One region of the Allobosea sp. NPDC003192 genome, then DNA from elsewhere that is predicted to be linked to it. Evidence: predicted binding sites of a transcription regulator. Region 1 holds the regulator's gene; each other region holds the start of a gene.
The links. Region 1 encodes PhoB, which activates phosphate uptake and scavenging genes when phosphate is short. Its sites were predicted from a motif close to TGTCATNNANCTGTCAT; they were not measured.
Positions count from the first base shown of each region.

Region 2: the regulator PhoB is predicted to act here: its motif matches at 4,286-4,302, upstream of ACQKLX_RS27410 (DUF2794 domain-containing protein).
Region 3: the regulator PhoB is predicted to act here: its motif matches at 1,806-1,822, upstream of ACQKLX_RS18485 (alkaline phosphatase).
Region 4: the regulator PhoB is predicted to act here: its motif matches at 5,688-5,704, upstream of pstS (phosphate ABC transporter substrate-binding protein PstS).

Region 1 is NZ_JBNNPK010000015.1:146,868-154,516, forward strand. It holds gene pstC (phosphate ABC transporter permease subunit PstC) at 1-409, shown strand, start outside; gene pstA (phosphate ABC transporter permease PstA) at 424-1,314, shown strand; gene pstB (phosphate ABC transporter ATP-binding protein PstB) at 1,337-2,143, shown strand; gene phoU (phosphate signaling complex protein PhoU) at 2,183-2,905, shown strand; gene phoB (phosphate regulon transcriptional regulator PhoB) at 2,933-3,631, shown strand; gene ACQKLX_RS20155 (YnfA family protein) at 3,641-3,961, opposite strand; gene ACQKLX_RS20160 (GcrA family cell cycle regulator) at 4,041-4,592, opposite strand; gene ACQKLX_RS20165 (aspartate aminotransferase family protein) at 5,252-6,472, shown strand; gene argF (ornithine carbamoyltransferase) at 6,475-7,404, shown strand; gene ACQKLX_RS20175 (Hsp33 family molecular chaperone) at 7,404-7,649, shown strand, end outside.
Region 2 is NZ_JBNNPK010000029.1:8,456-16,104, forward strand. It holds gene ACQKLX_RS27400 (NAD-glutamate dehydrogenase) at 1-3,280, opposite strand, end outside; gene ACQKLX_RS27405 (peroxidase-related enzyme) at 3,504-4,052, shown strand; gene ACQKLX_RS27410 (DUF2794 domain-containing protein) at 4,369-4,734, shown strand; gene ACQKLX_RS27415 (Bax inhibitor-1/YccA family protein) at 4,815-5,591, opposite strand; gene ACQKLX_RS27420 (ABC transporter permease) at 5,810-7,649, opposite strand, start outside.
Region 3 is NZ_JBNNPK010000013.1:136,926-144,574, forward strand. It holds gene cynS (cyanase) at 1-235, shown strand, start outside; gene ACQKLX_RS18475 (glutathione S-transferase family protein) at 257-874, opposite strand; gene ACQKLX_RS18480 (class I SAM-dependent methyltransferase) at 1,026-1,661, opposite strand; gene ACQKLX_RS18485 (alkaline phosphatase) at 1,874-3,613, shown strand; gene ACQKLX_RS18490 (hypothetical protein) at 3,676-4,092, shown strand; gene ACQKLX_RS18495 (ABC transporter ATP-binding protein) at 4,070-4,795, shown strand; gene ACQKLX_RS18500 (FtsX-like permease family protein) at 4,792-6,027, shown strand; gene ACQKLX_RS18505 (L,D-transpeptidase) at 6,093-6,650, shown strand; gene ACQKLX_RS18510 (DUF3422 family protein) at 6,647-7,649, opposite strand, start outside.
Region 4 is NZ_JBNNPK010000009.1:202,062-209,710, forward strand. It holds gene ACQKLX_RS14795 (endonuclease/exonuclease/phosphatase family protein) at 1-189, shown strand, start outside; gene ACQKLX_RS14800 (cold-shock protein) at 408-617, shown strand; gene ACQKLX_RS14805 (DEAD/DEAH box helicase) at 816-2,321, shown strand; gene infA (translation initiation factor IF-1) at 2,507-2,776, shown strand; gene ACQKLX_RS14815 (hypothetical protein) at 2,782-3,051, shown strand; gene ACQKLX_RS14820 (hypothetical protein) at 3,269-3,889, opposite strand; gene ACQKLX_RS14825 (hypothetical protein) at 4,135-4,455, opposite strand; gene pstS (phosphate ABC transporter substrate-binding protein PstS) at 4,579-5,622, opposite strand; gene ACQKLX_RS14835 (CsbD family protein) at 5,802-6,008, opposite strand; gene ACQKLX_RS14840 (LysR family transcriptional regulator) at 6,113-7,027, opposite strand; gene ACQKLX_RS14845 (MBL fold metallo-hydrolase) at 7,158-7,649, shown strand, end outside.

The sequences.
Region 1 (7,649 bases):
CTTCATGATCATCCCCTTCATCGCCTCGATCACCCGCGACATGCTTGACCAGATTCCGTCGGTGCTGCGTGAGAGCGCTTATGGAATTGGGGCCACGACATGGGAAGTCGTGCGCCATGTCCTGGTGCCGCAGGCCGGCGTTTCGATCATCGGCGCGATCATGCTCGGCCTCGGCCGCGCGCTCGGCGAGACCATGGCGGTCACCTTCGTCGTCGGCAACGCCAACCGACTCTCGGCCTCGGTCATGGACCCGGGCTCGACCATCGCCTCGCGCATCGCCAACGAGTTCAACGAGGCGCTCGGCCTGCAGCTCAACGCGCTGATCGCGCTCGGCTGCATCCTGTTCTTCGTCACCTTCGTCGTCCTCGTCATCGCGCGCCTTCTGGTGGCGCGGGTGAAGCGCTACTGAGCGGAGCTGGACCCATGACCATGGCGACATCTGCCAAGACCACGGCCGCCCCGCATGTCGAATGGGGCCGCGTGCGACCCGCCCGCCGCACCGCCGACCGGATGATGAAGATCATCGCGACGAGCTTCACCCTGATCGCGATCGTCGTGCTGTTCTGGATCCTCGGCATGCTGATCGTGAAGGGGCTGGGCGGGCTCTCCGCCTCGACCTTCACCCAGATCACGCCCGGACCTGGCACCGAGGGCGGCGGCCTCGCCAATGCCATCGTCGGCTCGATCGTGCTGACCCTGCTCGGCATCGTCGTGGCGACCCCGATCGGCGTGCTCGCCGGCACCTATCTCGCCGAGTACGGCAAGGCCTCGAAGCTCGCCGACCTGATCCGCTTCATCAACGACATCCTGCTCTCGGCGCCCTCGATCCTGATCGGCCTGTTCGTCTACGTGATCATGGTCGAGCCCTTCCGCGGCTATTCCGGCTGGGCCGGCGGCGTCGCGCTCGGCATCATCGCGATCCCGGTGATCGTGCGCACCACCGAGGACATGCTGCGCCTCGTTCCGGGTTCGCTGCGCGAGGCGGGTGCCGCGCTCGGCGCCCCGCCCTCCGTCGTCATCACCTCGGTGACCTGGCGTGCCGCGAAGTCCGGCATGGTCACCGGCATCCTGCTGGCGCTCGCCCGCATCGCCGGCGAGACCGCACCGCTGATCTTCACCGCGCTCAACAACAATTTCTGGTTCTCGCCGAACCTGGTCGGCGGCGTCTCCAACCTGCCGGTGACGATCTACCAGTTCGCCTCGGCCCCTTACGAGAACTGGCAGCAGCTCGCCTGGGCGGGGTCGTTGATCATCACCGTCTCAATCCTCGTGCTTTCCATCATCGCCCGGCGCATCGTGCGCGGCGGCAAGTGAACAGCGTCCGATCGGAAGGACCATGCAGATGCTCTCGACCCTGGAACTGAGCCCGCAGTCGCTGGACGCCGAGGCTCCCGTCCGCATCGCCGTCAAGAACCTCGATTTCTACTACGGCGAGCACAAGGCGCTGAAGAACATCAATCTCGATTTCCGCGACCGCCACGTCACGGCGCTGATCGGCCCGTCCGGCTGCGGTAAGTCGACCCTGCTGCGCATCTTCAACCGCATCTATTCGCTCTATCCCGAGCAGCGCGCCACCGGCGAGATCCTGCTCGACGGCCGCAACATCATCTCCAACAATGTCGACGTGAACGAACTGCGCTCGCGCATCGGCATGGTCTTCCAGAAGCCGACGCCGTTCCCGATGTCGATCTACGACAACGTCGCCTTCGGCATCCGCCTCTATGAGAAGCCGCCGAAGTCGGAGCTCGACGATCGCGTCGAGGGCGCACTGCGCCGCGCCGCCCTCTGGGACGAGGTCAAGGACAAGCTGAGGAGCTCCGGCATGGGCCTGTCCGGCGGCCAGCAGCAGCGCCTGTGCATCGCCCGCACCATCGCCCAGAAGCCCGAGGTCATCCTGTTCGACGAGCCGACCTCGGCGCTCGACCCGATCTCGACCGGCAAGATCGAGGACCTGCTCGAGCAGCTGAAGAGCGACTTCACCATCGTCATCGTCACCCACAACATGCAGCAGGCGGCGCGCATCTCGCAGTACACCGCCTTCATGTATCTCGGTGAGGTGATCGAATTCGACGCCACCAACACCATCTTCATGAACCCGCACAAGAAGCAGACGCAGGACTACGTCACCGGCCGTTTCGGCTGACATCCTGAAATCGTCGGCAGCCCCGAAGGATACGCCCCGATGTCCGACCATATCGTCCGCTCCTATGATGCCGATCTCGAGGGCCTGCGCCGCAGCCTCGCCGAGATGGGCGGCATGTCCGAGCGCATGCTCGGCGACTCGACGGTCGCGCTGGTGCGCCGCGACACCGCGCTCGCCCAGAAGATCATCAGCGCCGACCAGCGCCTCGACAATCTCCAGCGCGATGTCGAGGAGAAGGCGGTGCTGACCATTGCCCGGCGCCAGCCGCTCGCCAACGACCTACGCGAGCTGATCTCGGCGATCCGCATCGCGGCCGATATCGAGCGCGTCGGCGATCTCGCCAAGAACATCGCCAAGCGCGCCGTCGCGATCTCTGGCCAGTTCTCGCCGCCACATCGCGCCGTGGTCGGGCTCGAGCATATGAGCCGCCTGGTCCAGGCCCAGCTCAAGGACGTGCTCGACGCCTACGCTGCGAGCAACGAGCAGAAGGCGATGGAGGTCTGGCGCCGCGACGATGAGATCGACGCGCTCTATACCTCGCTGTTCCGCGAGCTCCTCACCTACATGATGGAGGACCCGCGCAACATCACCTTCTGCACGCATCTCCTGTTCTGCGCCAAGAACGTCGAGCGCATCGGCGACCACACCACCAACATCGCCGAGACCATCCACTATCTCGTTACCGGCCAGTCGATCGACGAGAGCCGGCCGAAGCTCGACACCACCAACATCCTCGTCGACCTGCCGGCGGCCAATGGCTGAACCGGCGGGGCTTGAACGGACCCTGACATGCCCGCACGCATCCTGATCGTCGAGGACGAGGAGCCGCTCACCCTGCTCCTGCGCTACAATCTCGAGGCCGAGGGCTTCGAGGTCGACAGCGTGGCGCGCGGCGACGACGCCGAACTGCATCTGCGCGACCATACGCCGGACCTCGTCCTGCTCGACTGGATGCTGCCCGGCCTCTCCGGCATCGAGCTCTGCCGGCGCCTGCGCACCCGCCGCGACACCGAGCGCGTGCCGATCATCATGCTGACTGCCCGCGGCGAGGAGACCGAGCGCGTGCGCGGCCTCGCTACCGGCGCTGATGATTATGTCGTCAAGCCGTTCTCGCTGCCCGAGCTGATCGCCCGCATCCAGGCGCTGCTGCGCCGCGCCAAGCCCGGCCATGTCGCCGGCCTGCTCGCGGCCGGCGATCTCGAGCTCGACCGCACGACGCGGCGCGTCCGCCGGGCTGGTGCCGAACTGCATCTCGGCCCGACCGAGTTCCGCCTGCTCGAATTCCTGATGCAGGCGCCGGGCCGGGTCTATTCGCGGGCGCAGCTGCTCGACGCCGTCTGGGGCCGCGACGTCTATATCGACGAGCGCACCGTCGACGTCCATGTCGGGCGCCTGCGCAAGGCGATCACCCCGGCCAACGCCAAGGATCCGCTGCGTACGGTGCGCGGCGCCGGCTACGCCTTCGACGAGACGTTTGCGCGGGGTTGATCGCGTTCGTCAGCGCGGTGCGGCGATGACGACAGCCGCGCCGGCAAGGCAGAGCGCCGCGCCGGCCAGGTCGTAACGGTCGGGCGCGACCTTCTCGACCAGCGCCATCCAGGCCAGAGACGCCACGATGTAGACGCCGCCATAGGCGGCGAAGGCGCGCCCGGCGGCGGGGCTGTCGACCAGCGTCAGCAGCCAGGCGAAGGTTGCGAGAAAGACGAGGCCTGGCAGCAGCCACCAGACCGGCTTGTCGAGCTTCAGCCAGGCCCAGAAGGCAAAGCAGCCGGCGATCTCGGCCAAGGCCGCGCCGAGATAGATCGCGATCGTAGCCATCACGTCCTCCTGCCAGCCCTGGTCATGAAAAAGCCGGCCCACAGGCCGGCTTCCGTAAACGTTTCGCGAGTGCCTGTCGTCAGGCGCGGGCGACCTTGCTGCGGTCGCGGCGGCGATCCGCTGCCGGCTGGTAGGCGATGCGGGCGTGATAGGCGCAATAGGGCAGGCCGGTCGCGCTGCGGCCGCCGCAAAAGCGGAATTCCGGCGAAGTCGGATCGCCCATCGGCCAGCGGCACATGTATTCGCGCAGGTCCATGATCGTGACCCGCTCGGAAAACGGCACCACCACGTCTTCGGACGGCGCCGGCGCGCGCTCGACCTGCGCCTCCGCTTCGATCTCGGGCGAGAACTGTGGGGCGAGGGCGGTATTGCCGCGGGTCAGCCCGGCGCCGCCGCTCTGATGGCCAGCCGGATGGCTCGGCGGACGGGCGGCAGGCTTGCGCGGACGCGGCGTCGCCGAGCCCGGGCTCTTGGCCCGGCCGGACAGGCCGAGCCGATGAACCTTCCCGATGACGGCGTTGCGCGTGACATTGCCGAGTTCCGCCGCGATCTGGCTCGCGCTCAGGCCGTCATTCCAGAGCTTCTTGAGCAGTTCGACGCGTTCGTCGGTCCAGGCTCCGGCTTCGGTCATGGAGTTGCACCTGTCTTCGTCATGCCCCGCCAGCGTGCCGGCGAGGCATAGGGAGAGATCATGGCGGAATCCGATACCGGCAGCGTCCGCCGCAAAACGGAAGCCGTTACGCCCGGGACTGACGATACTGGAGACGCCGCACGAGATGTCGTATCTGACGAAGAGGACCATACAAGATGGCCTGACTCGGCCACAAGAGTCGCCGAATCGTAATTCGGCTTTTCCCCAGCCAATCACCGCAGACGGCGGAACAGTGAGTCCAATCGGCAACGCTGCCGCGAGAGCCGGATCCGATCAGGGTGGCACACCCTGATCGGTGAATCCGTCTCTCACTTTTAGAATGGAGATCGTTTTATCCCAACGGCTTGCGGAACAAACGGTTGGGACGGGCCCAAGTCAGCCGGAATTGACAGGGCCGGGCCGGTTTTGCATAGTCGCCGCGACGCAGCCGCCCCCTAGGGCGGCGCTTATGTTTTTGAGCGATCGGGATTTTCCTTCGATGCGGCTTGACGCGCGACGAGACGGCGGGAACGGCCAGCGACGATAATGTCGCCGGCGGGTCGCATCGTGCCGGCATCATGCCGCCTCGCGTCCCACCCTGCCGTTCCCGGCCTGAAATTCCGCGCTACCTTCCTGTTTCGCCGCAAGGATTTCGCTCCATGAGCACCGCTTCCATTTCCCCCACGTCTTCCGTCCTCCTGCCGACCTATGCCCGCGCTCCGATCGCGCTGGAGCGTGGCGAAGGCGCCTGGGCGATCGCGGCCGATGGCACCCGTTACCTCGATTTCGGCGCCGGCATCGCCGTCAATGCACTCGGCCATGCCCATCCGCATCTGGTCGAGGCGCTGACTCAGCAGGCTCAGCGCATCTGGCACACCTCCAACCTCTACACGATGCCCGAGGGCGAGAAGCTCGCGCGCCGGCTCTGCGAGGCGACCTTCGCCGAGCGCGTCTTCTTCACCAATTCGGGCGCCGAGGCGAACGAGTGCGCGATCAAGATGGCGCGCAAGTATCACGCTGCGAAGGGCCATCCCGAGCGCTATCGGATCGTCACTTTCGAGGGCGCCTTCCATGGCCGCACGCTCGCGACCATCGCCGCCGGCGGCCAGCAGAAATACATCGACGGCTTCGGCCCCAAGGTCGACGGCTTCGACCAGGTGCCGTTCGACGACGAGGCGGCGCTTAAGGCGGTGATCACGCCGGAGACCGCGGCGCTGATGATCGAGCCGATTCAGGGCGAGGGCGGCCTGCGCTCGGTGCCGATGCGCTTCCTGAAGCGCCTGCGCGAGCTCTGCGACGAGCACGGCCTGATGCTGATCTTCGACGAGATCCAGACCGGCGTCGGCCGCACCGGCAAGTTCTTCGCCTATGAACACAACGGTATCGCCCCCGATATCATGTCGATCGCCAAGGGCATCGGCGGCGGCTTCCCGATGGGCGCCTGCCTTGCCACCGAGGAGGCGGCCTCCGGCATGACACTCGGCACGCACGGCACCACCTTCGGCGGCAACCCGCTCGCCATGGCGGTCGGCAACGCGGTGCTCGACGTCATCCTGGCGCCGGGCTTTATCGAGAACGTCCAGAAGACGGCGCTGCGCCTGCGCCAGTCGCTGGCCCAGCTCAAGGACCAGCACCCCCAGGTGATCGAGGAGATCCGCGGCGAGGGGCTGATGCTCGGCCTCAAGCTCAAGACCCCGAACACCGATTTCGTCGCCCAGGCGCGGGCCGCCGGCCTGCTCGTCGTCGCGGCCGGCGACAATGTGGTGCGCCTGCTGCCGCCGCTGATCATCGGCGAGAGCGAGGTGGCCGAGGCGGTGGCGCGGCTCGACAAGGCGGCGGGCGCGGTCGAGGCTGAGCTCGCCCGGCCAGCGGCGGAGTGAACATGATGTCTGCGATGCGTCACTTTCTCGATCTCTCGGACTTCTCCGCCGGAGAGCTCCGCGCCATTCTCAAGGCTGGAGAGGATATCAAGGCCCGCCGGCGCACGCCCGCGGCCGCTGGTGACCGCCTGCTCGAAGGCAAGGTCATCGCCATGATCTTCGAGCAGCCTTCGCTTCGGACCCGCGTCTCCTTCGATGTCGGCATCCGCGAGCTCGGCGGCTCGCCGATGATGGTGACCGGCCAGGAGATCGAGCTCGGCGAGCGCGAGACCATCGCCGACACCGCCCGCGTGCTCTCGCGCTATGTCGACGCGATCATGATCCGCATGCTCGACCACGATTCCGTGGTCGAGATGGCGAAGTACGCCACCGTGCCGGTGATCAACGGCCTGACCAAGCGCCAGCATCCCTGCCAGGTGATGGCCGATGTCATGACTTTCGAGGAACGCAAGGGGCCGATCAAGGGCAAGCGCATTGCCTGGACCGGCGACACCAACAATGTCCTGACCTCCTGGGTCCATGCCGCCGGCCGCCTCGATTTCGAGCTCGCCATCGCGACGCCCGAGGAGCTCGCGCCCCCCCCGGCATTGCTCGACTGGGCCCGCAAGCAGGGCGCGAAGCTGCAATTGACCTCCCGGCCCGAGGCCGCAGTCGAGGGCGCCGACTGCGTCATCACCGATTGCTGGGTCTCGATGGGCGACGAGGAAGGCACGCGCCACAACCTGCTGCGGCCCTATCAGGTCGACGAGCGCCTGCTCGTCCGGGCCGAGAAGGATGCGATCTTCATGCACTGCCTGCCCGCGTCGCGCGGCGAGGAAGTGACCGATCAGGTCATGGACGGGCCGCAGTCGGCTGTGTTCGACGAGGCCGAGAACCGGCTGCACGCCCAGAAGGGCATCCTGGCCTGGTGCTTCGGCGGAGTGGCCGCCTGATGGCCGATGCTCCGCCAGCGGGCGCACCCGACGACCGGGTGCTGCCTTTCGCCGTGCCGGCGCTCGACGTGCGCGGCCGGGTCGTCAGGCTCGGCCCCTCCCTCGACCAGGTCCTGGAGCGGCATCATTACCCCGAGCCGGTGGCGCGCGTCCTCGCCGAGGCGGCGGCGCTGACCGTCATGCTCGGCACCACGCTCAAGGGCGAGGGCCGTTTCCAGCTCCAGACCAAGAGCGACGGGCCGATC
Region 2 (7,649 bases), on a different contig from region 1:
GGATCGCGGTCATCAATTCGGCCGGGGTGACCTGCGTCTTGTCGAAGCCGAGCGCCTGCTGAGCTTCGGGCGAGAGCGCGATGCTCTTGGCCTGGCGCGAGAAGATGCCGCCGCCCTTGGAAATCAGCGACTTGTCGTAATCGGCCCAGGAGGAGCGCGGCAAGGCGAAGATGCGCTGGCGCTCGGCCAGGCTCTTGGCCGAATCCGGATTGGGATCGAGGAAGATGTCGCGGTGATCGAAGGCCGCGATGAGCTTGATCGCCGGCGAGAGCAGCATGCCGTTGCCGAAGACGTCGCCGGACATGTCGCCGACGCCGGCGACGGTGAAGGGCGTCGTCTGGATATCGACGTCGATCTCGCGGAAATGGCGCTTCACCGCCTCCCAGGCGCCGCGGGCGGTGATGCCCATGCCCTTGTGGTCGTAGCCCTGCGAGCCGCCCGAGGCGAAGGCGTCGCCGAGCCAGTGATGCTTTTCGGCCGAGAGCGCGTTGGCCGTGTCGGAGAAGGTCGCAGTGCCCTTGTCGGCGGCGACGACGAGATAGGGATCGTCGCCGTCATGGCGAACCGTGTCCGGCGGCGGCACGATTTTCTCGCCGTCGAGATTGTCGGTAAGCTCGAGCAAGGTGCGGATGAAGATGCGATAGCTCTCGGTGCCCTCCGCGAGCCAGGCCTGGCGGTCGCTCGCCGGCGGCAACTGCTTGGGCACGAAGCCGCCCTTGGCACCGACCGGGACGATGACCGCGTTCTTGACCTGCTGCGCCTTGACCAGGCCGAGCACCTCGGTGCGGAAATCCTGCGGCCGGTCCGACCAGCGCAGGCCGCCGCGCGCGACCTTGCCGAAGCGCATATGGATGCCCTCGACCCGCGGCGAATAGACGAAGATCTCGTAGAGCGGACGCGGCAGCGGCATGCCGTCGACCTGGCCTGAGGCGAATTTGAACGAGATCGTGCCGCGCGGATGCCCGTCGGGACCGATCTGGAAGAAATTGGTGCGCAGCGTCGCGTCGATCAGGTTGACGAAGCGGCGCAGGATGCGGTCCTCGTCGAGGCTGGTGACGTCGGCGAGTGCGGTTTCGATGTGTTCGCGCTCGGCCTTCATCTGCTCGGCGCGCTTCTTCTCGGAGAGGCGCGGGTCGAACTTGGCGATGAAGAGCTTGACCAGGCCGGTGGCGATGCCGGAATGGCGGGTCAGCGCGTCGGCGATGTAGTCCTGCGCATAGGGCGCGCCGACCTGGCGCAGATAGCGGCCGAGCGCCCGCAGCAGCGCAGCTTCCCGCCAGGCGAGGCCGGCGGCGAGGACGAGCTGGTCGAAGCGGTCGGATTCGGTGAAGCCGCGGAACTGGGCCATCAGCGCCGCCTCGATCGTCGGATCGAGGTTCTCGATGTCGATCTCGCCGCCGCTGGCGCGCTCCAGCGTCATGTCGTGCAGCCAGACACGGCTGTCGGCGCTGCCTGCGCCATTCTGCTGCGGCGTGATGTTGAAGGTGCGCTCGTTGACGACGCGGAAGCCCATGTTCTCCAGCATCGGCACGCGCTCGGAGAGCGAGATCGCGGCGCCACGCGAGAACAGCTTGAGATTGGCCCGGGTCGGCCCGTCGCCCTCTCTGCGGTAGAGGTTGACCGCGCGCGGACGCTCGCTCGACAGCTTCTGCAGCATGTCGACATCGACGAGCGCGTCCTCGGCGGAATAGCGCTCGCGATAGGCGGCGCCGAAGGCCTCGGCATAGCGTTCGGCGAGGGCGCGGGCCGCGGGGCCGGCCTTCTGCGCGTCGAGCGCATCCTTGAGGCCGTCGCTCCACGTGCGCACGATCGCGGCGATGCCGGCTTCCAGCGTGTTGCGGTCGACCTTGGGCGTGCGGCCCTCGTCGCGGCCGATGATGTAATGCGTGCGGGCGAGCGGCCCTTCCGGATAGGCGGGATAGGCGGCCGAGACGCGGCCCTGGTAGACACGGGCGAGGAATTCGCCGACGCGGCGGCGCACCGTGGTGTCGTAGCGGTCCTTGGGGATGAAGACGAGCGCCGAGACGAAGCGGTCGAACTCGTCGGCGCGGGCGAGCGCCCGGATGCGGGGCCGCTCGGTCAACTGCATGATGTCGAGGGCGAAGCGCTCCAGCGTCTCGACGTCGATCTGGAAGAGCTCGTCGCGCGGGAAGGCGTCGAGCACGTTGTAGAGGGCGCGGCCGGAATAGCTCGACGGGTCGAAGCCGGTGCTCTTGAGCACGCGGGCGACCTTGAGGCGCAGATAGGGGATGGCGCGTGCGCTGCCAGTATAGGCGTTCGAGGTGAGCAGGCCGACGATGCGCAATTCGCCGTCGAGCCGGCCGTCGGGGGTGAAGAGCTTGACCCCGACATAGTCGAGGTGGACGCGGCGGTGGACGCGGCTCTTGACGTTGGCCTTGGTGATGATCAGCGCCTGCGGCTTGGCCAGGAAGGCGCGGATCTCAGGGGTCATCACCACGAGCTCGCGATTCTTGCGGAGAACCCGGACATCGGGGTCGCGCAGGATGCCGAGGCCGGAGGAATCGACCGGGTCGGCGGCTGTGTCGCCGCCGGCGAAGCGATAGGCGCGCACGCCGAGCAGGGTGAAATTGTCGCTGGCGATCCATTCGAGGAAGTTCAGTGCTTCAGCGACCTCGTCCTCTGGCAGCGGCGGCGGGTTGGCGCGGTAGGACTGGATGACTTCGGTGATTCGGCCGCGCATCGCGGCCCAGTCATCGACCGCGAGGCCGACATCGACATAGACGCGGGCGAGGCCGGCAGCGAGCCGCTCGCGCGCCTCGGCCGTGTCGATCCGGTCGAGATGGATATGGATCAGGCTCTCGCGGCGCGTGCCCTCGACGGCGCGGCCGGCTGCTTCGCCGGCGAGCGATTCGAACGTGCCATTGTCCTTGCGCACCACGGCGAGGATGGGATGAGCGACCAGGCGCGGCTCGTAGCCTTGCTCGGTCAGCTCCGCGAGGGTCGAATCGAGCAGGAACGGCTTATTGTCGTTGACGACCTCGAGGATCGTGATCTGGCGCTCGCGCCCATCCTCTTTCACCGCCTCGTCGCGGAAGCGCAGATTGGGCTCGCCGGGTTTGCGGCGGCTGCTCAGATGGGCATAGGCGGCCTCGGCAGCGCGGGCGAGCAGATCAGGCGGCAGGGCGACGAGATCTTCGGCGACGGTGCGGCCATAGAGCAGCTTGGGGAATTCCGCGGGCATCGCCGAGCCGAGCTCGCGAGCCGCTGCCTCGATCGCGATTACGGCTGCAGCCGTGGCATTCGCTTCGCGCTTGGCCATAGTCTTCTTCCCCCTGCTATTTTGCCGAAGCGATGACATAGCTCACAGGCTGCTGCAACTTTCGTCGTATCGCAGCAGCCAGATTGCACCAATGTGGCGCGGAAACGGCAAGTTGTGTCTTATCCGCGCGGATATCAGCGCGAGGAGTGCAGAGATGACGAAGAAGCATGACAAAGCGATGGTGGGAGAGCAGCCTGCGAAGCAGGACGCGCCGCCCGCCGTGATGGCGCTCGCGCTGCCGCAGGCCGACCTGTCGCAGGAGATGCAGGCCTATTTCACCAAATGCGAGGAGAAGCTCGGCTACGTCCCGAACGTCCTCACTGCCTATGCGCATGACGACGCCAAGCTCCAGGCCTTCGCCGCCTTCTACAACGATCTGATGCTGGCGCCGTCCGGCCTGTCGAAGCTCGAGCGCGAGATGATCGCGGTCGCAGTCTCCAGCGTGAACCGCTGCTATTACTGTCTGACGGCGCATGGCCAGGCGGTGCGCCAGCTCTCCGGCGATCCGGTGCTCGGCGAGATGATGGTGATGAACTATCGCGCCGCGCAGCTCTCGCGGCGCCATCGCGCCATGCTCGATTTCTCGGTGAAGCTGACCGAGAGCCCGCATGAGATCGAGGAGGAGGATCGGGAAGCCCTGCGCAAGGCCGGCTTCGGCGAGCGCGACATCTGGGATATCGGCGCGGTCGCCGCCTTCTACAACATGTCGAACCGGATCGCCTCGGCGGTCGATATGCGGCCTAATCCCGAATATCACGGCGCGTCGCGCTGAGCCTCAGCCAAAGAAAAACGGCCGGCGGAAACCGCCAGCCGTGAGTTGGCCTCGACTCGTTGGCCCGGCCCGCCGCAGCGCCGGAGGGGCTGGGGGGCTGACGTGTCCGGAACCGGACAGGCCGGGCCGCCGAGGCAACGATTCGGAGTTGAATGCCGCAACGGGGCGCTCGCTTGGCGCAAGCGCGGCAAAATCATGGCAATCGCATTCCGGCGGCGAGAAGATGGGGCGGCCGTCATCAAGTTGTCTTGCCAGCTTCCGGAGGCAGGCGCATCATCCCTTGCCGAATAAGGGGCGATAGACGGAAGGAGGCGCGATGAGCGAAAGCGAAACTCCGCCAGGTCAGCGAGTGGGCGCGGTCGTCGCCTTTCCGGCTGCCGCGCCATCCTCGGTTACCTTCGACCGGCGTGAGCTGAACGAGCTGTTCAATCTCTATGGCCGCATGGTCGCGGCGGGCGAATGGCGCGACTACGCCATCGATTTCCTGCGCGACAAGGCCCAGTTCTCGGTGTTTCGACGCACAGCCGAGGTTCCGCTCTACCGAATCGTCAAGGATCCCTCGCTGGCCCGGCGCCAGGGCGCCTATTCGGTGGTGACCGCGACCGGGCTGATCCTGAAGCGCGGGGCCGAGCTCGGCCGGGTGCTCAAGGTGCTCGACAAGCGATTGAGCGTGGTGAGCTGAGCCCTTCCACCAGGCTCAAGCCAAACAAAAAAGCCCCGGCCGCGAGGCCGGGGCTTCGTTCTTTCAGGCTGTCGCCCGGCTCACTCCTGCTTGGAGCCGAAGAGCGAGAGCAGCATCTGGAACATGTTGACGAAGTTCAGGTAGAGCGACAGGGCGCCGTTCACCGAGAGCTTCGCGGCCGACTCGGAGTCGAGGTCCGAGTACAGGTACATTTCCTTCAGGCGCTGCGTATCCCAGGCGGTCAGGCCGGCGAAGACCAGCACGCCGATCACCGAGATGGCGAAGGACAGAGCGCTCGAGGCCAGGAAGATGTTCACGACCGAGGCGATCACCAGGCCGATCAGGCCCATGATCAGGAACGAGCCGATGCCCGACAGCGACTTCTTCGTGGTGTAGCCGAACAGGCTGAGGCCAGCGAAGGAGGCCGCGGTGATGAAGAACACCTTGGCGATCGATTCACCAGTGAAGACCACAAAGATCGACGACAGCGAGATGCCCATCACCGCCGCGAAGGCGAAGAACATGGCACGGGCGGTCGAGGAGCTCATGCTCTCGGCCTTGAACGAGAAGAAGAAGATGAAGGCCAGCGGAGCCAGCATCACCACCCACTTCAGCGGGCTGAGGTAGAGCGCCTGGCCGAGCGGCGTCAGCGCAGTGACCTTGCCCGAAGGCGAGTAGCCGGCGATCGCCAGCATGGAGATGCCGATCGCCATCAGGCCGGTGATGGCCAGGCCGATGCTCATGTTGTTGTAGACGCCGAGCATGAACGAGCGCAGGCCCTGGTCCACCTCGACGGCGCTGGTCTGCTGGGCGCGGCCGGCGCCCCAGACCTGAGCGTTGCGGTCGAAATCGCTCATGGAGAGAGTTCCCCTTGAAACTTTGCCTGGCGGACAATCGCCCTTGCGACGCCCACCGCCGCGCACCGATGTCGCGACGTTTCGAAATATGAGGGGGATCAGGCGGCCTTACAAGAGGCAAGCATGGTTAGCGCCGCGGCCGGCATAGAAATTCGCCGGCCAGTCGATGCAACATTACGCTCTGTCCATGTTTATGCCGCGCTGCACAGAGTCAGACCTCATAAATTCCTCAGATGAGAAGCGGGCGCTTTCGACAGTATTTGCAGCGTCCCGATCAATCCGAACACGACGGTAACCACGACAGCTGCAGTTGCGGCGATAATAGCGCCTGTCGGATCGGGGACGAAATCTATCTTCATCACTTGCGTGACGACGCCCCAGCCGGCCGCGGCACCTGCCAGGAGCCCGAACAGGGCGGAAACGACGCCGATGCCTGCGTATTCGAGGATGTACGACGAAAGTATGAAGCGGCGGGTCGCGCCGAGCGTCTTCAGGATCATCGCGTCATAGAGCCGCGCCCTCTGCCCGGCCGCCAGGGCGCCCGCGAGAACCAGCAGGCTGGCGCCGATGGCGAGGGCGGAGGCGCCGCGAATCGCGCCGGCGAGCTGGCCGACGATGGTGTTGACCGCTTCCAGCGCATCCTTGACCCGAACCGCCGTCACCGCCGGGAAGGCGATGGCGAGCTGGCGCATCAGGACGGGATCGCCGGTCGCGGGCGTCACGCCGTTGTCGGTCACGGTGGCGAGGTTCGTGTGCGGCGCGCCGGCGAAGGTGTTCGGCGAGAACACCATCACGAAATTGATGCCGAGCGAGCGCCATTCGATGTCGCGGAAATTGGCGATGCGCGCGGTGATGTTGCGGCCGAGCACGTTGACGGTGAGCTTGTCGCCGAGCTTGAGGCCGAGCCCTTCGATGGCGCGGGCGTCGAAGGAGACCAGCGGCTCGCCGCGATAGTTTTCCGGCCACCATTCGCCCGAGGCGAGCCTGGAGGCCTCGGGCATGGCCGCCGAGTAGGTGATGCCGCGATCGCCCTCGAGCACCCAGGCCATCTGCTCGCTCGCTTTGATCTGCTCGGCGGGGACATCGTTCACGCTGACGATGCGCCCGCGCATCATCGGCACGCGCTCGACATGAGCGCCGGGGCGCTGCTGCGCGAGGAAGCGGTCGAACTCGGCTGCCTGGGCGTTGGGGATGTCGAGGAAGAAGAAGCTCGGCGCCTTCTGCGGCAGCGACTGGGTCAGTTGCCGGCGCAGGCTGACGTCGATGAAGGCGAGCGTCGAGAGCAGCGCGACGCCGAGCCCGAGCGAGAGCACCAGAGAGGGCGTCAGCGCGCCGGGGCGATAGGTGTTGGCGAGCGCCATGCGCAGTGCTGGCTGGCGCGGGCGCCCGGCGCGGCGGGCCAGCGCCATCATCCCCCAAGCGATCAGACGCAGCAGCAGGAACACGCCGCCTGCGGCGCCGATATAGATCAGCGCGATGCGCCGGTCATAGGCGAAGACGAGCGCGACGCCGACGAGGCCGGCAAGCGCGGCGAGGAAGATCGCCCGGTAGAGCCAGCGCGGCTGGCGCCGGTCGGGGTCGATCTGGTCGCGGAACAGGGCCGAGACCGGTACGTCATGGGCGCGGCCGAGCGGAATGATGGCGAAGACCAGCGCGGTCAGCAGGCCGTAGAGCGCGGCGACGGCGAGCTCTGCCGGGGCGAGCGTCGGCTCGAAGGGTAAGGGCAGGATGTCGGCGAGCGCATACCCGAGCGCGAAGGGCGCGGCAGCGCCGAGCACAAGCCCGATCGCGATGCCGAAGCCGGCGACGAGCATCACCTCGGTCAAATGGATGGCGACGACCCGGCCGCCGGTGGCACCGATCGCCTTCAGCGTGGCGAAGTCGAGCCGCTTGGCCTCGACGAAGCGGCGCACCGCATTGGCGACGCCGACGCCGCCGACCAGGAGCGCGGTCAGGCCGACCAGGGTCAGGAACTGGGTGAAGCGCTCGATATTGCGCTGGAAGTTCGGCGCGGCATTGGCGCGCGAGCGGATTTCCCAGCCGGCATTGGGCTGCTCA
Region 3 (7,649 bases), on a different contig from region 1:
GCTGATCTACCGCTTCTACGAGATGGTGATGGTCAACGGCCCCGCCTGGAAGGCACTGATCGAGGAGGAGTTCGGTGACGGCATCATGTCGGCGATCGATTTCAATATCGCCTTCGAGCGCGAGCCGAATCCCCGGGGTGACCGGGTCAGGATCACCATGTCGGGCAAGTTCCTGCCGTACAAATATTACGGCAATGAGCAGGGCATTCCCGACTATGGCTTCAAGGAAGACTGAACCGGCTCAGGGCAGCTTGTCTCAGGGCACCTGGCCGGGTTCGAGCGTGCCGTCCTTCTGCATGGTCCGCTGCAGGGCAGGGCGCTCGATCATCCGCTCCATATAGGCCTCGAACACCGGCAGGCGCGGCAGCACGCCGACGATGTTCATGCCGAAATGGATGCCGGCGCCGAGCTGGGTGTCGGCGGCGGTGAAGCGCTCGCCGGCGGCGTAGGGGTGCTCGCCGAGCTTCTTCGCGAGATTGGCGACGGTGTCGGCGTGCGAACCGAAGGAGAAGCCGCGGGCCTCGTATTTGAACTTGTGGATCGAGGTCGCGATGATCGGATCGAGGACGGCGTCGGTATAGACCAGCGAGGTCAGGAAGGCCGGGCGATCCTTGTCGCCGACTGCGGGAGCCAGCCCGGCCTCGGAGAACTGCTCGGTCAGATAGAGGCAGATCGCGGCGCGCTCGGTGACGGTGGTGCCGTCATGCACGATCGCCGGCACCTTCTTGTGCGGCTGGATGGCGCGATAGCTCTCCGGCGGGCCGCCTTCGGCGCGGATGTCGACGACCTCCATCTCATAGGGCTGGCCGAGCTCCTCGAGCAGCCAGAGGATCGAGAAGGAGCGCGACTGCGGCGAGTGATAGAAGGTCAGCATGGCAGTGTCCCTTTGGTGTTCCCCTAGGCGATGGCCGAGGCTGATAGGGCGCATGGATGTCAGGAGTTGTCAGGACTGACCCGCGCTCGACCTACCCATCTGGATCGAAACGCGAGTGGGCCGGGATTGCTCCCTTCGGTTCCGGCTGCGCCTATGTCCTACGCGCCACGATGAAGGGGCGGCTGTCCTTGCCCTTGCTCGCATGGCGTTCCGTGCTGACGACCTCGAAGCCCGCCGCGGCGATGAGACCGCTCAGCTCTTGCGCACTGAAGACGCCGGCATAGGGCGCCTTCCCGATCATTTGCATGAGGGGCAAAGCGAGCTTGATCAGCGGGTTCATGTCGCCGAGGCAGGGCGTCTTGGAGATGAACCGGCCGCCCGGCACGAGCAGGGCATGGATGCTGCGCAGCGTGCTGGGGAGGTCGCGGACCAGATGCAGATAGTTGAAGCCGAGAACGGTATCGAACCGCTCTGTTTCGGCGGCGAGCGTCTCTGCCGTCGCTGCACGGAAGGCGAGCCCCGGCATCGGGTTCGCGGCAAGCTTCTCCGCGGCGATGGCGATCATGCCGGCGGAGATGTCCGTCGCCAGATAGCTTTCGACCCGGCTCGCGAGCCGCAGGGCCGTCGTGCCGGTGCCGCAACCCAGCTCGAGCACCGCCCCATCTGGCTTCAACAGGGCGCGGGTCCGTTCCAGCGTGCGCTCATAGCCTGCCTGATCCGATATGCGTGACCTGGCATAGCTCTTCGATGACCGGTCCCAGAAGCGGGCATCGCTCGCGGTGCTCATTACGTCGTCCCCCTTTGGCGAGGCGGGCTTAGCATAAGCAATGCTACAGTTGGTTGCCCGCCGCGCGGGAAAGAGACCGGAGATCCGGGACGTCGATCTCAATGAAAACGATTTGTTATAACATAGCTATTTTGTCGAGGTCGCAGTAATCATAGTGTCATCTCGCGCGCTTAACGGACCGGCCACCGGATTCACTGGGGCGGAGAGGTATCATGCAGAAGCGAACCTGGCTGATGGCGGCGGCGATGCTCGCCAGCGCGGCGCCGGCGATGGCGCAAACCATCTATCCGCTCACCCGCGCCGAGATTCTCGAAGGCTCGCGCTTCGACTTCAAGGTCGAATTCCCGAACGCTCCTGCTTCCGCCGACGTCAAGGTCACGATCAACGGCAAGCCTGTCGCCGAAGCCTTCGGCCGCGAGGTCCAGTTCGTGCAGAACGAGGAAGGCCAGAAGCATTCGGCGCTGTGGCTGCGCGGCGCCCAGCTGCCGGCCGGCCAGTATGTCGTCGAGGCGACGCAGGGCAATGAGAAGGCCAGCGTCAACTGGACCGTCTACCCGACGGCTGAGCGCAAGGCCAAGAACGTCATCCTCTTCGTCGGCGACGGCCTCTCGGTCGGGCATCGCACTGCCGCCCGCATCCTGTCGAAGGGTTGGCAGGAAGGTCTCTATGGCGGCGAACTCGCCATCGACGACATGCCCAACATGGCGCTGATCTCGACCTCGGGCACCGACTCCGTCGTCACCGACAGCGCCAACTCCGCCAGCGCCTACACCACCGGCCACAAGTCCTGCGTCAACGCGCTCGGCATCTACTGCGCCAAGAACGCGCTGACCCTCGACCACCCCAAGGTCGAGACGATCTCCGAGGTGATCAAGCGCAAGCGTGCCGGCATGGCGATCGGCATCGTCACCAATGCCGAGATCGAGGATGCGACCCCGGCTGCGATGGTCGCCCATACCCGCCGCCGCTCGGACTACAACGACATCGTCAAGATGTTCTTCGACGTGCAGCCCGACGTGATCATGGGCGGCGGCTCGCCGAACTTCCTGCCGAAGTCGACCCCAGGCACCAAGCGCACCGACGATCTCGACTTCATCGCCAAGTTCAAGGAGGCGGGCTATGCGCTCGCCACCACCAAGACCGAGATGAACGCTGCGGTCGCCGGCGGCTCCAAGAAGCTGCTCGGCCTCTACAACACCTCGAACATCGACGGCGCCTTCGATCTGCGCCTCGCCAAGAAGGGCTCGATCTCGAAGTTCCCCGATCAGCCTGACGTGGTCGAGCAGACCAAGGCGGCGCTCGAGATGCTGAAGGGCGCGCAGGACGGCTTCTTCCTGATGGTGGAATCGGCCCGCATCGACAAGTACAGCCACTCGCTCGACTGGGAGCGCGCGGTGTTCGACACGATCATGCTCGACAACGCCGTCAAGGTCGCCAAGGATTTCGCCGGCGATCGCAACGACACGCTGATCATCGTCGTGCCCGACCACGCCCATCCGATCTCGGTCATCGGCACCTATGACGATGATCGCCCGGGCCAGCTGCTGCGCGACAAGCTCGGCACCTATGCCGACTCGCTGCCGCCGAATTACGGGCCGCGCGATGCCGACGGCTACCCGACCAAGGTCGATACCTCGCGCCGCCTCGCCGTCGCCTTCGGCAGCTATCCGGACACCTGCGATACCGGCAAGCCGTTCATGGATGGCGAGCGCGTCCCGGCCGTGAAGGGTCCGGATGGCAAGACCAATGTCGCCAATGAGAAGGACTGCACCGGTCCGCTCGCCACCCGCAAGCAGGGCAACCTGCCCTTCGACGCCAACTCCGGTGTCCATGCTGCCGACGACGTGCTGCTGACCGCCATGGGCCCGGGCGCCGAGCGCTTCCGCGGCCACAAGCCGAACACCTTCGTCTTCCGCGTCATGGCGGAAGCGCTGGCCCTCGGCGGCAAGTGAGCGACAACTCATCATCGCGGCCCCCGGAAGGGCGCCGTATATTTTCCCGCCGCGGGCTCCTCATGGGGCTCGCGGCGCTGCCCGTCTCGCTGCGCGCGCTCGCAGCCGAAGCAGAAACGCTGACCTTCGACGGGCTCTACAAATCCTTCGGCGTGCTCGGCTTCCAGTTCTCCGACCGGGCGACCTCGCTGCGCGGCAAGCCGGTCAGGATGACCGGCTACATGGCGCCGCCGCTGAAGCCGGAAAGCCATTTCTTCGTACTGACGCGCGAGCCGCTGGCGATCTGCCCGTTCTGCCAGTCCGATGCCGACTGGCCGGTCGACATCGTCGTGGTGTTCATGCGCGCGGCGACGCCGATGGTCAGCGCCGGCCAGAAGGTCGCGGTCAGCGGCCGGCTCGAGATCGGCTCCTCGACCGATGCCGAGACCGGATTCGTCAGCCAGATCAGGCTCGTCGATGCCGGCTTCCACAGTGTCTGAGCGGCCGGCCGGCGCGGCGCGGCCGCTGCACTTCTCCGGCATCCAAGTCGATCATCGCGATGGCGGCGGGCGGCCCTTCCGGGTGCTCGATATTCCCGGTTTCGTCGTGCCGCCCGGTGCGCTGATCGGCCTGCGCGGCCCCTCCGGCTCGGGCAAGACTTCGTTGCTGCATCTCGCCGCCGGGTTCTTCCTGCCCGATGCCGGGAGCATCAGCTGGGGGGACGTCGTCGTCTCCGCGCTACCTGGCGCGGCGCGCGATCGCTGGCGGCGCGAGACGGTCGGCTTCGTCTTCCAGGATTTTCATCTCGTGCCCGAGCTCGATGTGCTCGCCAACATCACCTTGCCGGCGAGCTTTTCGGGCTGGCGGCAGACGGAGAGCCAGGTCTCGCGCGCTAGCACGCTTGCCGGGCGTATGGGTCTCACCGATCTGCGCCGCCGTGCCGCCGTGCTTTCGCGCGGCGAGCAGCAGCGCGTTGCGATCGCGCGGGCCCTGTTCAACGCGCCGACCTTGATCCTCGCCGACGAGCCGACGGCGAGCCTCGATCCGGCGCACGCGGCTGAGGTCGGTGCGCTGCTGGTCGAGGTCGCCAAGGAAAGCGGCGCGACGCTGCTCTGCGCCTCGCATGACCAGGCGTTGCTGGTGCGGATGCAGCATGTCGCGGCGATCGGCGACGGGCCGCTCCAGCTGAAGGCGGCGGCGTGAACCCGCTGCCGATGGTCATCGCTGATCTCAGGGCGCTGCGCTGGACGGCGGCGGCGATCGTGACGCTGGTTGCGCTGGCGGTGGCGATCGGTGTCGCCATCGGCGCGCAGGAGCGGGCGCTGCGCCAGGCCTCGGCGAAGGCCGCCGATGATTTCGACCTCTTGATCGGTGCGCCCGGCAGCCAGACGCAGCTCTTGATGTCGGCGATCTACCTGCAGCCCGAAGCGCTGCCGCTGATCGACGGGCGCCTGCTCAACGAGCTCGCCCGCGATCCGCGCGTCGCCGCGGTCGCGCCGCTGGCCTTCGGCGACATCGCCCGCGGTCATCCGGTGATCGGCACCACGCTCGCTTTCGCCGGCCGCTGGGGCCGCCTGCAGCCGAGCGAAGGCCGGCTGTTCGCGCGCGAGGGCGAGGCGGTGCTCGGCGCCGATGTCACCTATAAGCTTGGCGACAAGATCGAGCCCTCGCATGCGATTGCCGGTCATTGGCCCAAGCGCGGCGTTGCCGATGCGGAAGAGGCGGGCCATCGCCATGAGGGCCATGCCTATGTCGCGGTCGGCCGCCTGCCGCGATTAGGTTCGCCCTTCGACCGGGCGATCCTGGTGCCGGTCGAGAGCGTCTGGGAGGTGCATGGGCTCGGCAATGGCCATGTTGGCGAGGATGCGGCGCTCGGCCCGCCCTTCGACGGCCAGCGCATTCCCGGCGTGCCGGCGCTGGTGGTGAAGCCGAAGGCGGTCGCCGACGCCTATGCGCTGCGGGCGCGCTACCGGCAGGGCGGCACCATGGCCTTCTTCCCGGCCGAGGTGCTGGTCGGGCTCTATCGGACGCTCGGCGATGTCGGGCAGGTGCTCAGCGTCGCATCCGTTCTCAACGCGGTGCTGATCCTGGCGGCGATCTTCCTGCTGCTTGTCGCGGTAACCGGGCTGAGGCGGCGGCGCTATGCCGTGCTGCGCGCGCTCGGCGCGCCGCCAGCCTATGTGCTGCTGGTGGTCTGGCTCGGCATGGCCGGGCTGGTCGCGGCCGGCTGCCTGCTCGGCCTCGGGCTCGGCGCTGCTGCGACGCTCGCGGTCTCCGGCCTGTTCGAGGCGCAGACGGGCCTGCGGCTCTCCTTCGCGCTGGGCTCGGCGGAGTTCGCCCAGGTCGGGCTCATCCTGCTGCTCGGCTCGCTGGCGGCGCTGATCCCGGCGGCTCTGTCCTATCGCCGCTCGATCACTGCCGGCCTGCGCGGTTGAGCCGGGGTTGACCCCGCTTTGCCTCTTCCGGTTAAATCCGGGCGGGGGGCGTTGCAGGGATCATCATGCTGCGCGCCATTGTTCTTATCGTCACGAGTCTCGCTTTCTGCGCACCCGCTTACGCTTATTCCAACGCGCTCAGCCGCGGGGTCGCGGACTTCCTCAACATCTTCAGCGAGCAGCCGGTGCCGCGCCAAATCGTGCCGTGGAGCGGCAAGCAAGCGCCCGGCACGGTCGTGGTCTCGACCAGCCAGAGGCGGCTCTACTACGTGCTCGGACAGGGGCAGGCGATCCGCTATGGCGTCGGCGTCGGCCGGCAAGGCTTCAGTTGGTCGGGTACCAAGACCGTCTCGCGCAAGCGCGAATGGCCGGATTGGCGCCCGCCCGCGGCGATGCTCAAGCGCCGGCCCGATCTGCCACGCTATATGGAGGGCGGGATGGAGAACCCGCTCGGCGCGCGGGCGATCTATCTGGGATCGAGCCTCTACCGCATCCATGGCTCGAACGAGCCCGACACGATCGGCGCTGCGGTTTCCTCGGGCTGCATCCGCATGACCAATCGCGACGTGACGGATCTCTACGATCGCGTCAGGCTTGGCACCAAGGTCATCGTGCAGCGCTAGCCATCACTATGGCCGCGCCGGATGCGGCGGACCATCAGCCAGACGCCGATGATCGCGACCGGCACGAACAGCGCGGTCGCGATGCCGACATCCACCGGCAGGTAACCGGCATCCTTGGCGCCCTTGGCGAGATAGCCGAACAGGCTGACGATGTAGTAGCCGATCGCCGCGACCGAGAGCCCCTCGACCGTCTGCTGCAGGCGCAGTTGCAATCGCGTGCGGTCGTTCATCGCGGAGAGCAGGTCGCGATTCTGCTGTTCGAGCGCGACGTCGACGCGGGTACGCAGGAGATTGGCGGCGCGGGCGAGCCGCCGCGAGAGGTCGAGCTGGCGCTGCTGCAGCATCTGGCAGGTGCGCATCGCCGGCGCCATGCGCCGCGACAGGAAGGCGGCGATGGTCGGCCAGCCGCCATAGGGCGCTTCGCCGATCGCTTCCAGCCGCTGGCCGACGATGCTGTCATAGGCGCGGCTGGCGCCGAAACGGTAATTCGACGAGGCGGCCTCGGACTCCATCGTCGCAGAGATCGCCGTCATCTCGTCGAGCAGGGCGTTGTCGGCGGCGAGCCCGTCGGTCTGCATCATCGTGCCGGCGATGCGGACCAGCATCTCTTCGGTGCGGCGCACGGAGGGGGCGAGGCGATGCGCCTCCGGCAGGCCGAGCAGCGCGAGCACGCGATAGGTCTCGACCTCGAGCAGGCGCTGCGCCAGCGCACCGGCTTTTGCGGGAGTCAGCGCCCGGTCGAGCACCAGGATGCGGACAAAACCATCGGCCCCGGCACGGAAATCGGTCGCGGCGATGGCCGCTTCGCCATCGACCAGCGAGGCGGCGAGGCTCGCCGCATCGAAGAGCGTCTCCAGATCGGGCCCGGTCTTCTCCGGCAGGAGATGCAGGTCGACCGCGACCAGATGCGGACCCGGTTGCGGCAAAGCGAGCATGCCGTGCGGCAGCACCGGGCTCGCGGGCAGGAAGGGGGCGGCACCAGGCGAGGGTAGCTCCCAG
Region 4 (7,649 bases), on a different contig from region 1:
GCATTCAAGGCAAATTTGCGCCGCCACGCGACCTTGGGCGCATCATGGCCCGCAGGCCGTTTCGTCCCGGTCGTCTTGCTCGACAATCTGCTTGCCAGTCCCGAGGTCAGGGCGGTCAATGTAAGCTATGGCGCCGCCAGTCATGGCTCGGATCATTATCCGGTGACCTTCGATATCGCGCTGGACTGACGCCAGGGCGGCGCAAACTGGACCCGCCTTGCAATTTGTGCTAGCTCCACCGATGTAAGACGAGATGCGGCCGGTTCTGGCCAATCCTCCGCGCGGGTATTCCGACCGGCGGGCCACTTCAGATCCACCACACGTCGATACAAGGCCATGGCGGGGCGTCCGCGCGTCCGGTCTGGGTTTCACGATTACGCGGATCTGAAGAACTGGGACTGCATTCCATGAACAAGGGCACCGTCAAGTGGTTCAACGCCACCAAGGGCTACGGCTTCATCACTCCTGAGGCTGGCGGCCCGGACATTTTCGTCCACATCAGCGCTGTCGAGCGCGCTGGCCTGCGCGAGCTGCGCGAAGGCCAGGTCGTCTCCTACGAGCTGATCGCCGACCGCAAGACCGGCAAGTCTTCGGCTGGCAACCTCGTCGTCAGCTGAGCTGACGACGTTCTTCGGTGGGCCTGCGGGCCCGCCGGCTTTCCAGATGCGGGCTGCTTGCCCGCCACACGACATCCCCCGGCGCAGTGGCTAGCGGTTCGCCGGGCGGAAAGAGACCATGCGTAGACCGCGTTCGCATGCCGAGGCGCTTCCGTTCACCACGTGCGCCCCATGTCGTCCGGTTCAGAAAGACCTGATTTGACCAAATTTACCGACCTCGGCCTGGCCGAGCCGCTTCTCAAAGCGCTCGCCGCCGAAGGTTATGAGACGCCGACGCCGATCCAGGCGCAGGCGATCCCTTCCATTCGCGATGGCCGTGACCTGCTCGGCGCCGCACAGACCGGCACCGGCAAGACTGCCGCGTTCTCGCTGCCCATGCTGCACCGGCTGCTGAACCAGCCGCGGCGCATGCAGCCACGTTCCGTGCGTGCTTTGATCCTGTCGCCGACGCGCGAGCTCTCGGCCCAGATCGAGGCGAGCATTCGCACCTACGCCCAGTTCACCTCGCTGAAGTCGACGGTGATCTTCGGCGGCGTGCCGGTCGGCAAGCAGATCCGCGCGCTCGGCCAGCATGTCGATATCCTCGTCGCTACGCCCGGCCGCCTGCTCGACCTCGTCGACCAGCGCGCCGTCTCGCTGCGCGAGATCGAGTTCCTGGTGCTGGACGAGGCCGACCAGATGCTTGACCTCGGCTTCATCCATGCGCTGCGCAAGATCGCGACGCTGATCCCGAAGCAGCGCCAGACGCTGCTGTTCTCGGCGACCATGCCGAAGGCGATCCGCGAAATCGCCCAGGCCTATCTGACCGATCCGGTCGAGGTCGCGGTCGCGCCGGTGGCGACCACCGCCGAGAAGATCGAGCAGCGCGTCATCTTCACCGAGCAAGGCCAGAAACCGGCGTTGCTGGCAAAGACGCTCGGCGTTCCCGAGATGGAGCGCGCCATCGTCTTCACCCGTACCAAGCACGGTGCCGACAAGGTCGTGCGCCAGCTCGAGCAGGCCGGCATCAAGTCCGCCGCGATCCATGGCAACAAGAGCCAGGGCCAGCGCGAGCGGGCGCTCGGCGCCTTCCGTGACGGCGAATTGCGCATCCTTGTCGCGACCGACATCGCCGCGCGCGGCATCGATGTCGACGGCATCAGCCATGTCGTCAACTTCGACCTGCCGAACGTGCCCGAGACCTATGTCCACCGCATCGGCCGCACTGCGCGCGCCGGCGCCTCGGGCCTCGCCATCGCCTTCTGCACGCCGGAGGAGCGGGGCGATCTCGCCGCGATCGAGAAGCTGACCAAGGTCGCGCTCACCCCGATCGGCGACGTGCCGTATTGGGATGGCCGTACCCCGAAGAAGCCGCCGCAGAACCGTGGCGGCCGTGGCCAGGGGCGTCCGCAGAACGGGCAGCAGCCTGGGCAGGGGCAGCGTCGTGACGGCAGGGGTGCTCCGTCCCACGGCCGGGGCGGCCAGCGTCCGGAACAAGGCGAGCGTCAGGGCCAGCCGCATCGCGAGCAGTCCCGTCCGAACCAGCCGCGCCAGCAGCAGGCGCGTCCGGAGCAGCAGCGTCACGAGCGTCCGGCCCAGCGCCATGAGGCGGGCGGTGCACGAAAAGACGCTGCTTCCGGCAAGGAAGGGCTTGGCGGCGTCGCGTTCTTGCAGCAAAGAACGGGACAACGACGCACCGGCGGCGGCGGGCGGCGCCCGAACTGACAGGCGCCGCAACCGCTAGAGCCCGTTCCGACCAGCTTGCTTTGCAAGCTGGTCGGCAAAACGGTCTCTAACTAAAAGTAAGAGACGGATTCACCGATCAGGTCGATACGACCTGATCGGATCCGGCTCTGGGCTGGGCCTATCCGGCCTGGCCCCGCGCCGATGACAAGACGAAGGATCAGCGAATGGCGAAAGAAGAACTGCTCGAATTCGACGGCACCGTGGTCGAGGTGCTCCCGGACGGCAACTACCGGGTCAAGCTCGACAATGACCACGTCATCCTGGCTTACGCGGCTGGCAAGATGAAGAAGAACCGCATCCGCACCATCGCCGGCGACCGCGTGGTCGTGGAGATGTCGCCCTACGATCTCGATCGTGGCCGCATCAATTTCCGCCAGAAGACCGCCAGCCCCGGCCCGATGCCGCCGCGGCCCCAGAACTTCCGCCGGCGCTGACGCCCGTGAAGTTCAGCCGGCCCGAGCAATTCTTCGTCGCGGCCGGCATCGGGCTCGGCGCGCTCGCCTCGCTCGCGGTCAATACCGGCTGGATCGCCAGAGGCGGCACCTTCCCGCCCTTCGTCTATGTGCTGCTGGCTCTTGCCTTGGTCGAGGTCGTCGCCGGCATCGCGCTGAAGCAGCCGCCCGGCACACTGTTTTCGATGCCGGCCCGTATCCTCGCCTTCGCGCTCGGTGTCGGCGTGCTGATCCTGCTGACCGGCAGCGTGGCCTGAGCCACCGCCGTCATTCTCGGCCGCAGCGAATCGGAGAGCCGGGAATCTCCCGATGAGAACGCACTGGCCAGAGTCTCATCCGGCCTGAGATGCTCGGGTCAAGCCCGAGCATGACGTGCCATTTCGCATGCGCGTGCAAAGAAAAAGCCCCGGCCGAAGCCGGGGCGTGAGGTGCTTGTTACGTGGTGACAGGTACTACGAAGAAAACTTGGAAAACTCAGTAGCCGCCCTTGGCCCAGTATTGCGAGCCGGGGCTGACCATGACCTGGCGCTGGCGCGTCGCATACTCGGCCGGCACAGTCTCGTGCACGACCCGCGAGGCGCTGACCATGACGCGGCGGGTACGCTCGCCATAGACGGCCGGAACGACATCATAATCGACCGAAGCCGGTGACACCTCGACGGTGCGCTGCTGATAGCCATAGCGCGCGGGGACATCGACCCAGCAGCCGGTGGTCTGGCCATAGGCATCACGGCTGACTTCCCAGCGCCGGGTGGCCGGCGAGATCAGGACCTTCTCGGAGACGGTCTTGTACTGGGCCGGGATCTGGCGGGCGATGCGGCGCTCCGGCTGGACCACCACCTTCTCGATGACGGTCTCGTATTGCGCCGGGATGACCTTGGAGAAGGTGCGCTCGGGGCGCACGACATAGCTCTCGCTGACGGTGTCGTAGACCGGCGGTGCCGTCACCAGCTTGTAGCAGGAGCCGCCGCCGCAAGTGCTGACCGGGGCCCGGTAGCAGGAAGAAGTGGTGCAGCCGCCGGCAACCGCCGGAGCGGCGAGGCCCATCAATGCCGTGGCGGCGAGACCGGAAAGCGAAAGAAGCCTGAACGTCATAGCTGACCCCAACCCTGCGTTGCGCAACGCTGCCGCTGCGTCGTTGGGGAAAGAAAGCCGGAACCAGCGGGTAAAGACAAGGTTAACTGCAAAACAAGGTAAAATTAACCAGTTCCGTTCAGCTGAAAGCGCTCCTTCGGCTACTGATCTGCCGGTGGATTGTCTTGTTCGATGTTGTTCGAGCGGACTGGTGGGCGGCCCGCCGAGGGCGGGCCCTGCCAGCTACAGGGCGCTTCCGCCTCGCCTCACTCGATCGCGCCCCGCTTCATGCCGAAGCCTTCGATATAGCAGCTGCAGGACGAGTTCCGCGGCGCCGGCTCGGCGGCGCACGAGCCGCGCGAAGTCAGGCAGACATCGCCGAAGCGGCGGCGGTGGGGCCGGTCATAGCCATAACGTGGACCGTCATCGCGATAGCGCGGGCGGTCATAGCCATAGGGCGGTGGCGGCCTGTCGTAGTCGTAGCGCGGCGCCGGCCGGTAATAGGGGTCGTAATACTGGGCGTGCGCGCTGCTGGCGGAGGAGATGGTTACGCCGATGAGCGCAGCGAGAGCGAGCGTCCTGATCATGCCTGTCCTCCTGGTCGCCCGGCCGGAGCCGGGTGCGATTCCTTTGGAGACCAGAATAAGGGCCGCTCTATGAACGGGGCCTGAGTGCGGTGTTCGCGGCCGGTCGCGAACCGAATGAATGGCTCAGCTGCCGGCCTTCATGGTGCTGGCCCAGTAATCCTTGACCTGCTTCACCAGCGCCTCCGGCAGCGGCACATAACCGAGCGTGGTGGCATCGCCTGCGCCGGTCTCGAAGGAGAGCCGGAAGAAGTCGAGCACCTCCTGCGTGCGGCGCGTGCGCGGCTTCGGCACCAGGGCGAAGGTGGTGGCGACGATCGGATAGGCCTCGGCACCGGGCGCGTCGTTCAGCATCAGCGAGAAATCCCTGGCCTTGGCCCATTCGGCGCTGGCCGCGGCTGCCGAGAAGCTCGCCGGATCCGGCTTGACGAAGGCACCGGCCTTGTTCTGCACCTGGGCATAGGCGAGGCCGGCGCGCATGACCTGGCCGAACTCGACATAGCCGATCGCATTCTTCGTCCGCTTGACCGCCTCGGCTATTCCCTGCGTGCGCTCGGCCCCCGCGCCGACCGGCCAGGGAACCTGCGTATTGACGCCGACCTTGTCGCGCCATTCCGGGCTGGCCTTGGCGAGATAGTCGGTCCAGTTGAAGGTCGTGCCCGAGCCGTCCGAGCGATAGATCACGCTGATCGGGGCTTCGGGCAGCTTGAGCTCGGGATTGACCGCCTTGATCGCCGGATCGGACCAGAGCTTGACCTTGCCGAGATAGATATCGGCGAGGAGGGCGCCAGTGAACCTGATCTGGCCGGGGCCGATGCCGTCGATGTTCACCACCGGCACGATGCCGCCCATCACGATCGGGAACTGGATCAGGGTCGAGCGCTGCAACTCCTCGGAGGAGAGCGGCCGGTCGGAGGCTCCGAATTCGGCGGCGCGCTGGGTGACGCGGACCTCGCCGCCGAGCGAGCCGATCGGCTCATAGTCGACGCCGATGTCGAGCGGGGTCATCTCGGCGCCGTCCGATTTGGCGACGCGATAGTTCTGCGCCCACTTGCCGATGATCGGGAAGGCGAAGCTCGAGCCCGCGCCGGTGATCGGCTCGGCCGAGACAGGCGCCGCGAAGGCGGCGAGAAGAGCGCCGGCCACGGCCAGCCTGGTCAGGAGCTTCATGCGTCCACCCACCCTGTCGAGGCCCGAGAGGGCCAAGGTCAACGAGGTGACGCTAGGGCGGGGCGGTGACGTTGCGATGACGTCCATGCTCCGGCAAACGAAAGGCCCCGCCGATGTGAGTCGGCGGGGCTTTCCTCAGCGGTCAGGCCTGTTTTGCAGCGTGCCTTGACCGCCGGTCGTCAGTGCCAGGTCTGGCGGCCGTACCAGGCGTCGACATCGGTCCGGACCTTGTCCTTCTCGATGCCGTAGCGCTCCTGGATCTTGCCTTCGAGCTGGTCGCGCTTGCCGGCGATGACGTCGAGATCGTCATCGGTCAGCTTGCCCCATTGCTCCTTGACCTTGCCCTTGAGCTGCTTCCAGTTTCCTTCGACGCGGTTCCAGTCCATCGGACGCTCCTCGTGTTCGTGAATGGAGTACTGAAGGAACGCGCGGGCGACGGAATTGTTCGGCGGAAAAACGCGGCGCCGGCGAATGCCGGCCCTGCCAATCGTCAAGCACGCCGGGGGCCGCGCCCAGCCAGCCGCGCGCGCAGGCGCGGCGTCGCCCAATCCAGGAAGGCGCGGACCTTCTGGCTGCGCAAGCCGCCCTCGGCATAGGCCAGGCTGATCGGCAGCGGCGTCGGCGCGAAATCCTCCAGAACCGCTTCGAGGGCGCCGTGCCGGAGCTGCTCTTCGACCTGATAGGACAGCACGCGCACGAGGCCGAACCCGGCGAGGGCCGCATCGATGGCCGCCGCCGTCGAATTCACCGACAGGCGCGCCCTGGGCTCCTCGCCAAGGGCCGGATTGTCGCCGCGATAGCGCCATTCCGGCGTGACGGCAAAGCCGCGGAACGAGATGCCGTCATGATCCTTGAGATCATCCGGCATTCGCGGCCGGCCGCGGCGGGCGAGATAGGCCGGGCTGGCGCAGATCACGCGGCGGACCTCGCCGACCTTCGCCGCGATCAATCCGCCGCTGTCGAGATGGCCGATCCGCACCGCGACATCGATATGCTCGTCCACGAGGCTGATCTGCCTGTCCTCGAGATGCAGCTTGAGCGAGATCTCCGGGTTCTGCTCCAGGAAGGCGAGGGCGACCGGCAGGACATGACGCTGGCCGAACAATGTCGGCGCCGTGACGCGCAGTTCGCCGCGAGGCGCGCTGTATTCGCCGGCGGCGATGCGCTCGGCTTCCTCGACCTGTTCGAGAATCCGCCGGCTGGCTTCGAGATAGGCAAGGCCCGCTTCGGTCAGCTCCGCCCCGCGACGGGTGCGCAGCATCAATTTCGCCCGTAGATGCGCTTCGAGATCGGCGATCTTTCGGCTGACGGTCGCGAGCGGCATGTGCAGCTTGCGCGCCGCCGCCGACAGGCTCCCGGCCTCCACCACCGCGAGCAGCACCGCCATGGCGTCGAGACGATCCATCAGCCTTCCATAATTTGGGAGGGTATCTCCATGAGATGTCCATAGCACTATAATAACGGGAGGAATACGTCGCTCTCCATGGAGGCGCTGCTTGTGGCGTCTCGCGCTCGGATGAGTTCAGGAGCTGGCGATGACCGGTCTTTCACGCAGGGGATTTTCGTTCGGCCTCCCGGCCTTGGCGGCCGCCGGCGCGGCCTTGCCGTCGACCGGCCTGGCGCAAGCGCCGGCCGCAGCCGGGCGCTCCGTGGATCAGCTGCCGCTGGCGCAGATCAGCATCGGGCGCTTCAAGGTGACGGCGCTGAGCGACGGCTATGTCGACATGCCCTACGAATACTTCCCCGGCCGCTCTGCAGCCGAGGTCGAAGCCCTGGCCAAGGCGCAGTTCTCGGTACGGGCTGGCGGTGTGCGGTTCATGTTCAACCAGTACCTGATCGAGGATGGCCGTAGCCGCATCCTGATTGACGCCGGCCCGGGCGGCACGATCGGCCAGTCGGGCAAGCTGCCGGCGGGGCTCGGGGCGCTCGGTCTCGACCGCGGCGGGATCGACGCGGTGATCGTTACCCATATGCATCAGGACCATATTGGCGGCCTCGTCGCCGGCGGGCAGGCCAATTTCGCCAAG